DNA from 2 places in the Bradyrhizobium sp. C-145 genome. Region 1 is predicted to be linked to the other one. Evidence: predicted binding sites of a transcription regulator. Region 1 holds the regulator's gene; the other holds the start of a gene.
What was found. The regulator HrcA, encoded in region 1, represses chaperone genes, less so after heat shock. The targets are predictions, from matches to a motif close to GTTAGCACTCNCNNNNNGNGAGTGCTAAC.
Positions count from the first base shown of each region.

Region 2: LRP30_RS25945 (co-chaperone GroES) is a predicted target of HrcA. The motif match lies at 3,450-3,478, and genes of this name have one in related genera.

Region 1 covers NZ_CP088150.1:9,492,189-9,497,429, forward strand. The annotation lists gene LRP30_RS44690 (hypothetical protein) at 1-10, shown strand, start outside; gene pncA (bifunctional nicotinamidase/pyrazinamidase) at 284-1,006, shown strand; gene grpE (nucleotide exchange factor GrpE) at 1,075-1,692, opposite strand; gene hrcA (heat-inducible transcriptional repressor HrcA) at 1,789-2,877, opposite strand; gene rph (ribonuclease PH) at 3,045-3,758, shown strand; gene rdgB (RdgB/HAM1 family non-canonical purine NTP pyrophosphatase) at 3,769-4,404, shown strand; gene hemW (radical SAM family heme chaperone HemW) at 4,421-5,241, shown strand, end outside.
Region 2 covers NZ_CP088150.1:5,486,695-5,491,935, reverse strand. The annotation lists gene LRP30_RS25960 (LysR family transcriptional regulator) at 1-187, shown strand, start outside; gene lepB (signal peptidase I) at 364-1,116, shown strand; gene groL (chaperonin GroEL) at 1,406-3,046, opposite strand; gene LRP30_RS25945 (co-chaperone GroES) at 3,092-3,406, opposite strand; gene LRP30_RS25940 (usg protein) at 3,788-4,075, shown strand; gene LRP30_RS25935 (tetratricopeptide repeat protein) at 4,083-5,241, opposite strand, start outside.

The DNA of each region.
Region 1 (5,241 bases):
GAAAGGGTAGTCGCATCCACAAACTGGATGCGCTCCCTCCCCCGCTCGCGGGGGAGGGTTGGGGAGAGGGTGTCTCCGCAAGGGGACACTCCCGACGTGGACAGAGCCCTCACCCGCCGCGCTCTGCGAGCGCAGCGACCTCTCCCGCAAGCGGGAGAGGTTAAGCGAACCCGCCGACCAAGCCCAACCACTCACCAATATCGGCTGCATTTTCGGGCTTCTGTTCGTATGCGAACGGAACTAGGCTTTCTTCCCGTGGATCATCCTGGAGGGGAGACGAACGATGCTGGATCGGCGACACATGTTGGCGGCGCTTGCGACTACCGCGCTCGCGGGCCTCGCTCCAACCGCGCCGTTTGCGGCCGCGTCAATCAAGCCGGACGAGGCCTCCGCCCTGCTCGTGATCGACGTGCAGAACTGCTTCCTACCCGGCGGCAGCCTTGCGGTGAAGGAAGGCGAGCAGGTGGTGCCGGTCATCAACAAGATCGCGAAAGCGTTTGCGAACGTGGTGATGACGCAGGACTGGCACACGCCCGGCCACATCTCGTTCGCGTCGGTGCATTCCGGCAAGAAGCCGTTCGAGACCGTCGATCTTCCCTACGGCAAGCAGGTGCTGTGGCCGGACCATTGCGTGCAGGGCACCGACGGTGCCGCGCTGTCGAAGGACCTTGCGATCCCGCACGCCGAACTCATCATCCGCAAGGGTTTTCACAGGGACGTCGACAGCTACTCGGCCTTCCTCGAAGCCGACGGCAAGACCTCGACGGGCCTTGCCGGATACCTGAAGGGCCGCAAGATCAAGCGCGTCTTCGTCGCTGGCCTCGCGACAGATTTCTGCGTCGCCTGGACCGCGCTCGATGCGCGCAAGGCGGGCTTCGACGTCCATGTGGTGGAGGACGCCTGCCGCGGCATCGACACGCAGGGCTCGCTGGCAAAGGCCTGGGCCGATATGGCCAAGGCCGGCGTGAAGCGGATTCAGTCTGCCGATATCGCGGTGAGCGCGTAAGAGTTTCGCACCGTCATTCCGGGGCGATGCGAAGCGTCGAACCCGGAATGACGGCGAAGCCGTGAGACTCAATTCGTCGCGCCGCTCGACTCATTGTTGTTGGCCGCGGCCGCAGCCTTCGCGCCGCCCTTGGCGACACCGACCAGGGCGGGACGCAGCACGCGTTCGCCGATGGTGTAGCCGGCCTGCACGACCTGCACCACGGTGCCCGACGGCACCGACGCATCGGGCACCTCGAACATCGCCTGCTGGAAATTCGGGTCGAACTTCTGGCCCTGCGGATCGAACTTCTTCACACCGTGCTTTTCCAGCGCGTTGAGCAGCGAGCGCTCGGTGAGCTCGACGCCCTCGATCAGCGAGATCAGGCCGGGATCGGCCGCGGCACGCGCCTCGGCCGGAACGGCATCGAGCGCGCGCTGGAGGTTGTCGGCGATGTCGAGCACGTCGCGGGCAAAGCCGGTGATGCCGTAGAGGCGGGCGTCGGCGACTTCCTTGGTGGTGCGCTTGCGCAAGTTCTCCATCTCGGCCAGCGTCCGCAGCATGCGGTCGCGCGCCTCGGCGGCTTCCTTCTGCAGCGTCTCGACCGAACCGGGCTCGGGATCGTCGGGCATGATGTAGGGCTTCGACACCACGGGCTCGCCGGTCGGCGCGGTCGTGTCTTCGGGTTGCCGGTCTTGATCGGTCATCGGCTCTATTCTCGAACTCGTCTCAGGGGATTGTTGGCCCGGATATCGTGCCTAAGCTTACGAAAATCAAGCGCCTGTGATCGGAGGAAACGCCGGTCAGCCCCCCAAAAGGCGACTGACGATACGGGCGGCGTAGTCCACCGTCGGGATCACGCGGGCATAATTCAGCCGCGTCGGGCCGATCACGCCGAGAACGCCGACGATATGGCCGGCGGCATCCCGATAGGGCGAGATGATGGTGGAGGAACCCGACAGCGAGAACAGCTTGTTCTCGCTCCCGATGAAAATTCGCACGCCTTCGGCGGTCTCGGCCCGGCCGAGCAAGTCGATGACGCCGCGCTTGGTCTCGAGATCGTCGAACAACAGGCGCACCCGCTCCAGATCCTCCAGCGCGTGCAGATCCTCCAGCAGATTGGCGTGACCGCGGACGATGAGCTGGCGGTCCTCGTTCTCCCCGCCGGACCAGCTTGCGATGCCAGCCGAGATCACCTTTTGCGTCAGCTGATCGAGCTCGGCGCGGGCCTCCCCGAGCGCGGTCTCGAGCTCGAGCCGCGCCTCGGCCAGCGTGCGGCCGCGAATCCGCGCATTGAGGAAATTGCCGGCCTCGGTCAGCGCCGAGGAGGGAACTCCGGGCGGCAACGTCAGGACGCGGTTTTCGACCTGGCCATCCTCGCCAACCAGGATCACCAGCGCCTTCTCCGGTTCCAGGCGGACGAATTCGATGTGCTTGAGCCGCGCATTGGATTTCGGCGTCAGCACGACCGCGGCGGCACGGGTCAGGCCCGACAGCCGCATCAGGGCCTGGTCCAGCGCCGCCTCGACCGATTGCGCCTCGCCGACGGAAGAGAGCTGGCTCTGAATGGATTGCCGTTCGGCCTCGTTGAGGTCGCCGACCTGCATTAAGGCATCGACGAAGAAGCGCAGACCGAGTTCCGTCGGCAGCCGGCCGGCGGAGGTATGGGGCGCATAGATCAGGCCGAGCTGTTCCAGATCGGCCATGACATTCCGCACGGAGGCCGGCGACAGCGGCATCGCGATCAGGCGCGAGATATTGCGCGAGCCCATCGGCTCGCCGGTCGCGAGATAGCTTTCGACAATTTGACGAAAGATGTCGCGGGAACGCTCGTTGAGCTGGGCGAGGCCTGCGCGCGGCGCGATCAGATGGATCGGATCGTGATGGGCCACAGACGGTAACTCCTCTCAGATACTCATAATTTGTCCATCCCGGGCGCTTCTGACAAGCGTGGCGTTTACAGGCTCGACATCAGGGGGTGAAAAAACCTTGCCGCCTACCCTCGCCCCTCCTACAAGCACCGCGAACAGCCTTTCCCGTGAGTTTTGGAGGATTTCCCATGCGGCCAAGCCGCCGTGCGCCCGACGAATTGCGCCCCGTGACGCTGGAGCGCGGCGTGGTCAAATATGCGGAAGGCTCGTGCCTGGTGAAATTCGGCGACACCCATGTGCTGGTCACCGCCACGCTGGAAGACCGCCTGCCGCCGTGGCTGAAGGGCCAGGGCCGCGGCTGGGTCACCGCCGAATACGGCATGCTGCCGCGCGCAACCTCCGAACGCACCCGCCGCGAGGCCTCCGCCGGCAAGCAGAGCGGCCGCACCGTCGAGATCCAGCGTCTGATCGGCCGCTCGCTTCGCACCATCGTCGATCTGGAAGCGCTCGGCGAGCGCCAGATCACGGTCGATTGCGACGTGCTCCAGGCCGACGGCGGCACCCGCACGGCCTCGATCACCGGCGCCTGGGTCGCGCTTGCCGATTGCATCAACTGGATGAAGGCGCGCAACATGATCAAGACCAACGTGCTGCGCGACAACGTCGCCGCGATCTCCTGCGGCATCTACAACGGCACGCCGGTGCTCGATCTCGACTACGCCGAGGATTCGGAAGCCGAGACCGACGCCAATTTCGTCATGACCGGCGACAGCCGCCTCATCGAGGTGCAGGGCACCGCGGAACGCGAGCCGTTCACCGAAACCGAGTTCCTGGCGTTGATGGCGCTGGCGCGCAAGGGCGTCGCGCGTCTGGTAGACTTGCAGAAACTGGCGGTAGCGTAGTCAATAGGCCATGCACCGCCGAATCACGGACAAGCTCGTCATCGCTACCCACAATCCCGGCAAGCTCGCCGAGATGCGGGAGCTGCTTGCCCCGTACGGCATCGAGGCGGTGTCGGCCGGAGATCTCGGCCTGAGCGAGCCCGAAGAGACCGGCAATGATTTCCGCAGCAATGCCGCGATCAAGGCGATCGCGGCGGCGCGGGCAAGCAAGCTCCCGTCCTTCGCCGATGATTCCGGCATCGTGGTCGACGCGCTCGACGGCGCGCCCGGCATTTTCTCCGCGCGCTGGGCCGGGCCAAACAAAGACTTCGCAGTGGCGATGGCGCAGATCGAGCGCCTGCTCCAGGAGCGCGGCGCGACGATTCCGGCGAAGCGCACCGCGCATTTCGTCTCCGCGCTCTGCGTCGCCTGGCCCGACGATCATCTCGAACAGGTCGAGGCGCGCGTCGACGGCACGCTGGTCTGGCCGCCGCGCGGTACCGCCGGCTTCGGCTACGACCCGATGTTTTTGCCCGACGGCCACAGCCGCACCTTCGGTGAGATGGATAGTATCGAGAAGCACGGCCTGCCGCCGCTCGGCCTCGGCCTGTCGCACCGCGCCCGCGCCTTCGTGAAACTGGCGGAGATCTGCCTTGAGCCGCGCTAGAGCGTTTTCGAGCGAAGTGGATACCGGTTCGCGCCAGGAAAACGCGTCAAAACGAGAATCTGCAGCCTTCGGCGTCTACGTGCACTGGCCGTTCTGCCTGTCGAAATGCCCCTATTGCGACTTCAACAGCCATGTCCGCCACGCACCAATCGACGAAGCGCGCTTCGCCTCGGCCTTCGCCCGCGAGATCGCAGCGACCGCCGAGCGCGCGCCCGGCCGGGAGGTCACCTCGATCTTCCTCGGCGGCGGCACGCCGTCATTGATGCAGCCCGCAACCGTCGGCGCAGTGCTCGATGCGATCGGCAAGCACTGGCATGTTGCTGACGATGTCGAGGTGACGCTGGAGGCAAACCCGACCAGCGTCGAGGCCACACGCTTCGCCGGCTATCGCGCCGCCGGCGTCAACCGCGTCTCGCTCGGCGTGCAGGCGCTCGACGATGCCTCGTTGAAGGCGCTCGGCCGCATGCACAGTGCGCGCGAGGCCCTCGATGCCGTCGCCATCGCGCGCCGCTCGTTCGACCGTTATTCGTTCGACCTGATCTACGCCCGTCCTGACCAGACGCCAGCGATGTGGGCCGAGGAGCTGCGTCTCGCGATCGATGAAGCGGCCGAGCATCTGTCGCTCTACCAATTGACGATCGAGGAAGGCACGCCGTTCTTCGGCCTGCACCAGGCGGGCAAGCTTAAGACACCGGACGAAGCCGTCGCGCGTGCGCTTTACGACGTCACGCAGGAAACCTGCGACAAGCTCGGCCTGCCCGCCTACGAGATCTCCAACCACGCGCGGCGCGGCGCCGAGTGCCGGCACAATCTGGTCTATTGGCGCGGCGAGGAATA
Region 2 (5,241 bases), 4.0 Mb from region 1:
GGCCGCAGGCGTGCTGCCGGAGCACAGCTGCACCGATTTGCTCGGCGACCGCCGCCTGCGCGCCACGCTGCTGCCGAAACGGCGCGACGTCTGGCTGCTGGTGCAAAACCATCTCAAGCGCGACGCCGCGACCCGCGTGACGATCGACTGGGTGCGGGCCTGCTTCAGCGAGCTTGCGCGGCGATAACCCCGAGAGCGCGTGAAAACCGGAGGGCCGCCCATTGGCGGCCCTTCACATATCCGTCTGTCGCCCCGCGATGAACGCGTGGCCGCCCTGTGCGACCAAGATCACGGAGCCGGGATTGCACGCGCGCAAAAGTTGCGTAATCTCGCGACGACTACGGAATTGATCAGGGCAGGTGCATGACCATTCTTGAGGAAACGATCCGGCCGCGGTCGTCGGCGCAGTCGCGGGAATGGAAGGCGATTGTCATCCTGATCCTGCTGATCCCGGTGCTGTGGTCGCCGCCGTTCCTGTTTCGCTTCTTCCTGTATCAGCCGTTCAACATCCCTTCTGGTTCGATGGCGCCGACGCTGATGGTCGGCGACTACGTCTTCGCCGCGAAATATGCCTATGGCTACGGCCACTATTCTTTCCCGTTCGCGCAGTCCTGGATCTCGGGCCGCGTCTTTGCCGCCGAGCCCGAACACGGCGACATCGTCGTGTTCCGGACGGCGAAGGACAGTTCGGTCGATTACGTCAAGCGCGTGGTCGGGCTGCCCGGCGACCGCATCCAGATGCGGCAGGGCCAGCTCATCCTCAACGACCGCCCGGTGACGCGCGTCGCGCTCGAGTACGGCCTCGCCGGCGCTGCCTGCGGTGTGGACGGCGGCGTCAAGGTCAAGCGCTGGCGCGAGACGCTGCCGAGCGGCGCGTCCTATGTGACCTATGATTGCATCGACAACGGCTTCCTGGACAACACCAACGTCTTCACGGTGCCGCCGGGCCACGTCTTCGTGCTCGGCGACAATCGCGACAATTCCACCGACAGCCGCATGATGTCGACATTCGGTTTCGTGCCGATGGACAATCTCGTCGGTAAGGTAACGCGGATCTTCTGGTCGCTCGACGAAGACGGCGAGCCGCACATGGAGCGGCTGGGGAAGGTGGGGTGAGGCCAGATCATTCCGCGCAAAAGATCGTCATTCCGGGGCGGCGCAAAGCGCCGAGCCCGGAATCCATTGATCCGCAGACTCGGTCCGGAGGTTGGCATGCTGTCACTGCCGCCTGGATTCCGATCTTCCATGTGAGGGGATCAGGCGAACACGTCAGTCGCAAGTGCTGAAATGGATTCCGGGCTCGCGCCCAAGGGGGCGCGCCCCGGAATGACGAGCGGAGAAAAACAAAAACCCCGGCATCGCTGCCGGGGTTTCGCATTTCGTCGTTTGCCAGAGTGGCTGGACCTTAGAAGTCCATGCCGCCCATGCCGCCGCCGGGGGGCATCGCCGGACCGGCGCCGCCCTTCTTGGGCAGCTCGGCGACCATGGCTTCCGTGGTGATCAGGAGCGCGGCCACCGAGGCTGCGTTCTGGATCGCGGTACGGACCACCTTGGTCGGGTCGATGATGCCCTTCTTGACGAGGTCGGCATATTCGCCGGTCTGGGAGTCGAAGCCGTAATTGTAGGCCTTGTTCTCGAGGATCTTGCCGACGATCACCGAGCCGTCTTCACCGGCGTTGATCGCGATCTGGCGAGCGGGAGCCGACAGCGCCTTGCGCACGATCTCGACGCCGGTCTTCTGGTCGTCGTTCTTGGTGCGCAGGCCCTTGAGCTGCTCGGAGGCACGGAGCAGGGCGACGCCGCCGCCCGGGACGATACCTTCCTCGACAGCCGCGCGGGTCGCATGCATCGCGTCATCAACGCGATCCTTGCGTTCCTTCACCTCGACCTCGGTCGCGCCGCCGACGCGGATCACCGCGACGCCGCCGGCGAGCTTGGCCAGACGCTCCTGGAGCTTCTCACGGTCGTAGTCCGAGGTGGTCTCCTCGATCTGCGCCTTGATCTGGGCCACGCGCGCCTCGATGTCGGCCTTCTTGCCGGCGCCGTTGACGATCGTGGTGTTCTCCTTGTCGATCATCACCTTCTTGGCGCGACCGAGCATGTTGAGCGTGACGTTCTCGAGCTTGATGCCGAGATCTTCCGAGATCGCCTGGCCGCCGGTCAGGATCGCAATGTCCTGCAGCATGGCCTTGCGGCGATCGCCGAAGCCCGGAGCCTTGACGGCCGCGACCTTCAGACCGCCGCGCAGGCGGTTCACGACCAGGGTTGCGAGAGCTTCGCCTTCGACGTCCTCGGCGACGATGACCAGCGGCTTGCCGGTCTGCACCACGGCCTCGAGCAGCGGCAGCAGCTCGTTCAGCGAGGAGAGCTTCTTCTCGTTGATGAGGATGTAGGCGTCGTCCATCTCAACGCGCATCTTGTCGGCGTTGGTGACGAAGTAGGGCGAGATGTAGCCGCGGTCGAACTGCATGCCCTCGACGACGTCGAGCTCGGTCTCGAGCGACTTGGCTTCCTCGACGGTGATGACACCCTCGTTGCCGACCTTCTTCATGGCGTCGGAGAGGAACTTGCCGATCTCCTGGTCGCCGTTGGCCGAGATGGTGCCGACCTGGGCGATCTCGTCGTTCGAGGTGACCTTCTTGGAGTTCTTCTGGAGGTCCGCAACCACGGCTTCGACCGCGAGGTCGATACCACGCTTGAGGTCCATCGGGTTCATGCCGGCGGCAACGGACTTCGCGCCTTCCTTCACGATCGCCTGAGCGAGCACGGTGGCGGTGGTGGTGCCGTCGCCGGCCGCGTCAGCGGACTTGGAGGCGACTTCGCGCACCATCTGGGCGCCCATGTTCTCGAACTTGTCGTCGAGCTCGATCTCCTTGGCGACGGTGACGCCGTCCTTGGTGATGCGGGGAGCGCCGAACGACTTGTCGAGCACGACGTTGCGGCCCTTCGGACCGAGCGTGACCTTCACCGCATTGGCGAGGACGTCGACGCCGCGCAACATCTTGTCGCGCGCTTCAACCGAGAATTTGACTTCTTTGGCTGCCATCTGGAATTTTCCTTGAGGTGTTTGACTGGAGGGAAAGAGGGGCTCTTAGGCCGCCTTCTTCTTGGAAGCGGGGACGTCGAGGACGCCCATGACGTCGCTTTCCTTCATGATCAGCAGGTCTTCGCCGTCGATCTTGACTTCGGTGCCGGACCACTTGCCGAACAGCACGCGGTCGCCGATCTTGAGGTCGATCGGGATCAGCTTGCCGGCTTCGTCGCGGCCACCGGGGCCGACGGCGATGACTTCGCCCTGGGAGGGCTTTTCCTTGGCAGTGTCGGGAATGATGATGCCGCCAGCGGTCTTCTCTTCTGCGTCGATGCGCTTGACCACGACGCGGTCGTGAAGCGGACGGAATTTCATGCAGTCCTCCTAAGCAATTGCACGAGTTGAGGATTTTTAGATGGTTAGCAGTCGTTGCCCGCGAGTGCTAGCACGGGCGAGGCAGAAATAGGACGGGAATTTTGCGGGGGCAAGGGCTTCTAGCAGAAAAATTAGCACCCGGAAGCGCGGACTGCCAGAATCTCTTTTCCATCGTTAACGGCGCGCCGGGCCCGTATTAGCACGGAGCCGCGTCTGCTGCTAACGCATTGAATTTCAACAGCTTGTTAAACTTTTGAGCTTGAGATGAATTGTCAGTTTGCGTCACATTTCGCTCATGTGAGCGCATCAGTACCGGGTGGCTCGTCAAGCACACACCGACCAGGCCGCCCCCTTCAATGCGCTCCTGCAAAGGAGGTTGGCATGGGACTGCGGAGTGGGGGCGTTTCCGAGGATTTCCGGAAACAGATGCTGGGTTACGGGCTGACGACGGCGCAAATTCTCTATCGGATGCCGGATCATCCCTCGCTGCTCCAGACTTACGTCTGGCAGAACTACGACATGTTTCCGAAATTTCCGGCGCTGAAGGATTTCCTCGCCTTCTGGCAGGAGAAGCTCGACGGGCCCCTGTTCTCGGTGACGGTGGCACATTCCAAGCTGATCAAGCCGGCCGAGCTGCGCGCCGTAGATGGCGTGTTCCGGCTGCATTGAGGAGAGATCAGACGCCGCCGCTGCAATAGCGTTTCCACATCGCGCGATAGGCGTCGTCCACCGCTCGCGCGTATGAGGCAGGATTGCCGGCGGCCGCAGCGTCGATCTGTCCGGGCAATTCGCGGCGCAACTTGTCGAGGTCGCCGATCTGCGCCGCACCGCTAGCTGCGATTTCGATATAGGCCTCATTGCCATCCGCGACCCAGTTCGGCAGGCCAAGCGCGGTGAGGATGGCGCCGCCGGCACGGCTGGGCAGACTGGTCCCGAGCTTCGCCACCACGGGCACCCCCATCTGCAAGGCTTCCAATGTGCTGACGCCGCCATTCTGCGGGAAGGTGTCGAGCGCAATGTCGACGCGATTGAACGATGCCAGATGTTCGCTTCGCAAGGTGGCTCCGAGCAAATCGACGCGTTCGGCCGGCAATCGGCAAGCCGCAAACCGCGCCAGCAGATTGTCGCGGACCAGTTGATCGTCCAGTGCAACATCCTTGATCAGAAGTCGCGAACCCGGCACCCGCTCGAGAATCCTGGACCAGACTTCCACCGCCTCATCCGAAATCTTGCTGATGCGGTTGAAGACACCGAATGTGACGAAGCCGTTCGAGAGCGCCGGCATTGGCGCGCGAGCAATCCCGGCCGGCAGTGGTGCCAGCGTCACGAAGCACGGCAGGTCGACAACGGTCTCCGCAAACAGATGCCGAACCGCGAAAGGAATCGCGACGGGGTCCGAGAACAAATAATCGATCGTTGGCAGCCCCGTGCCAGTACCGTGGCCCCAACCATGCACCTGGATCGGTGCCGGCTTGCGCGCGAACACGCCGAGCCGGTTGCCTCTGGTATGGCCGGACAGATCGATCAGGATATCGACGCCATCGGCGCGGATCTGGGCGGCGAGGCGATCGTCGGTCCATTGCGAGGCGTCGCGCCAGCGATCGGCGAACCCTTGAAATTCGCTGGTCGTCGCATCCACCTTTGACGAACAAGAGTAGCACACGATCTCGAACTGCGCCCGGTCATGGTGTTGCAGGACTGGCTTGAAGACGAACGCGGCCGAATGCGCGTTAAAATCCGACGAGACATAGCCAAGCACCAGACGGCGATCCAGATCGCGGTCATTGTCATGCGGTCCCGCCGCTTCTGAAGCGATTTTCGCGCCGATCTGCTCC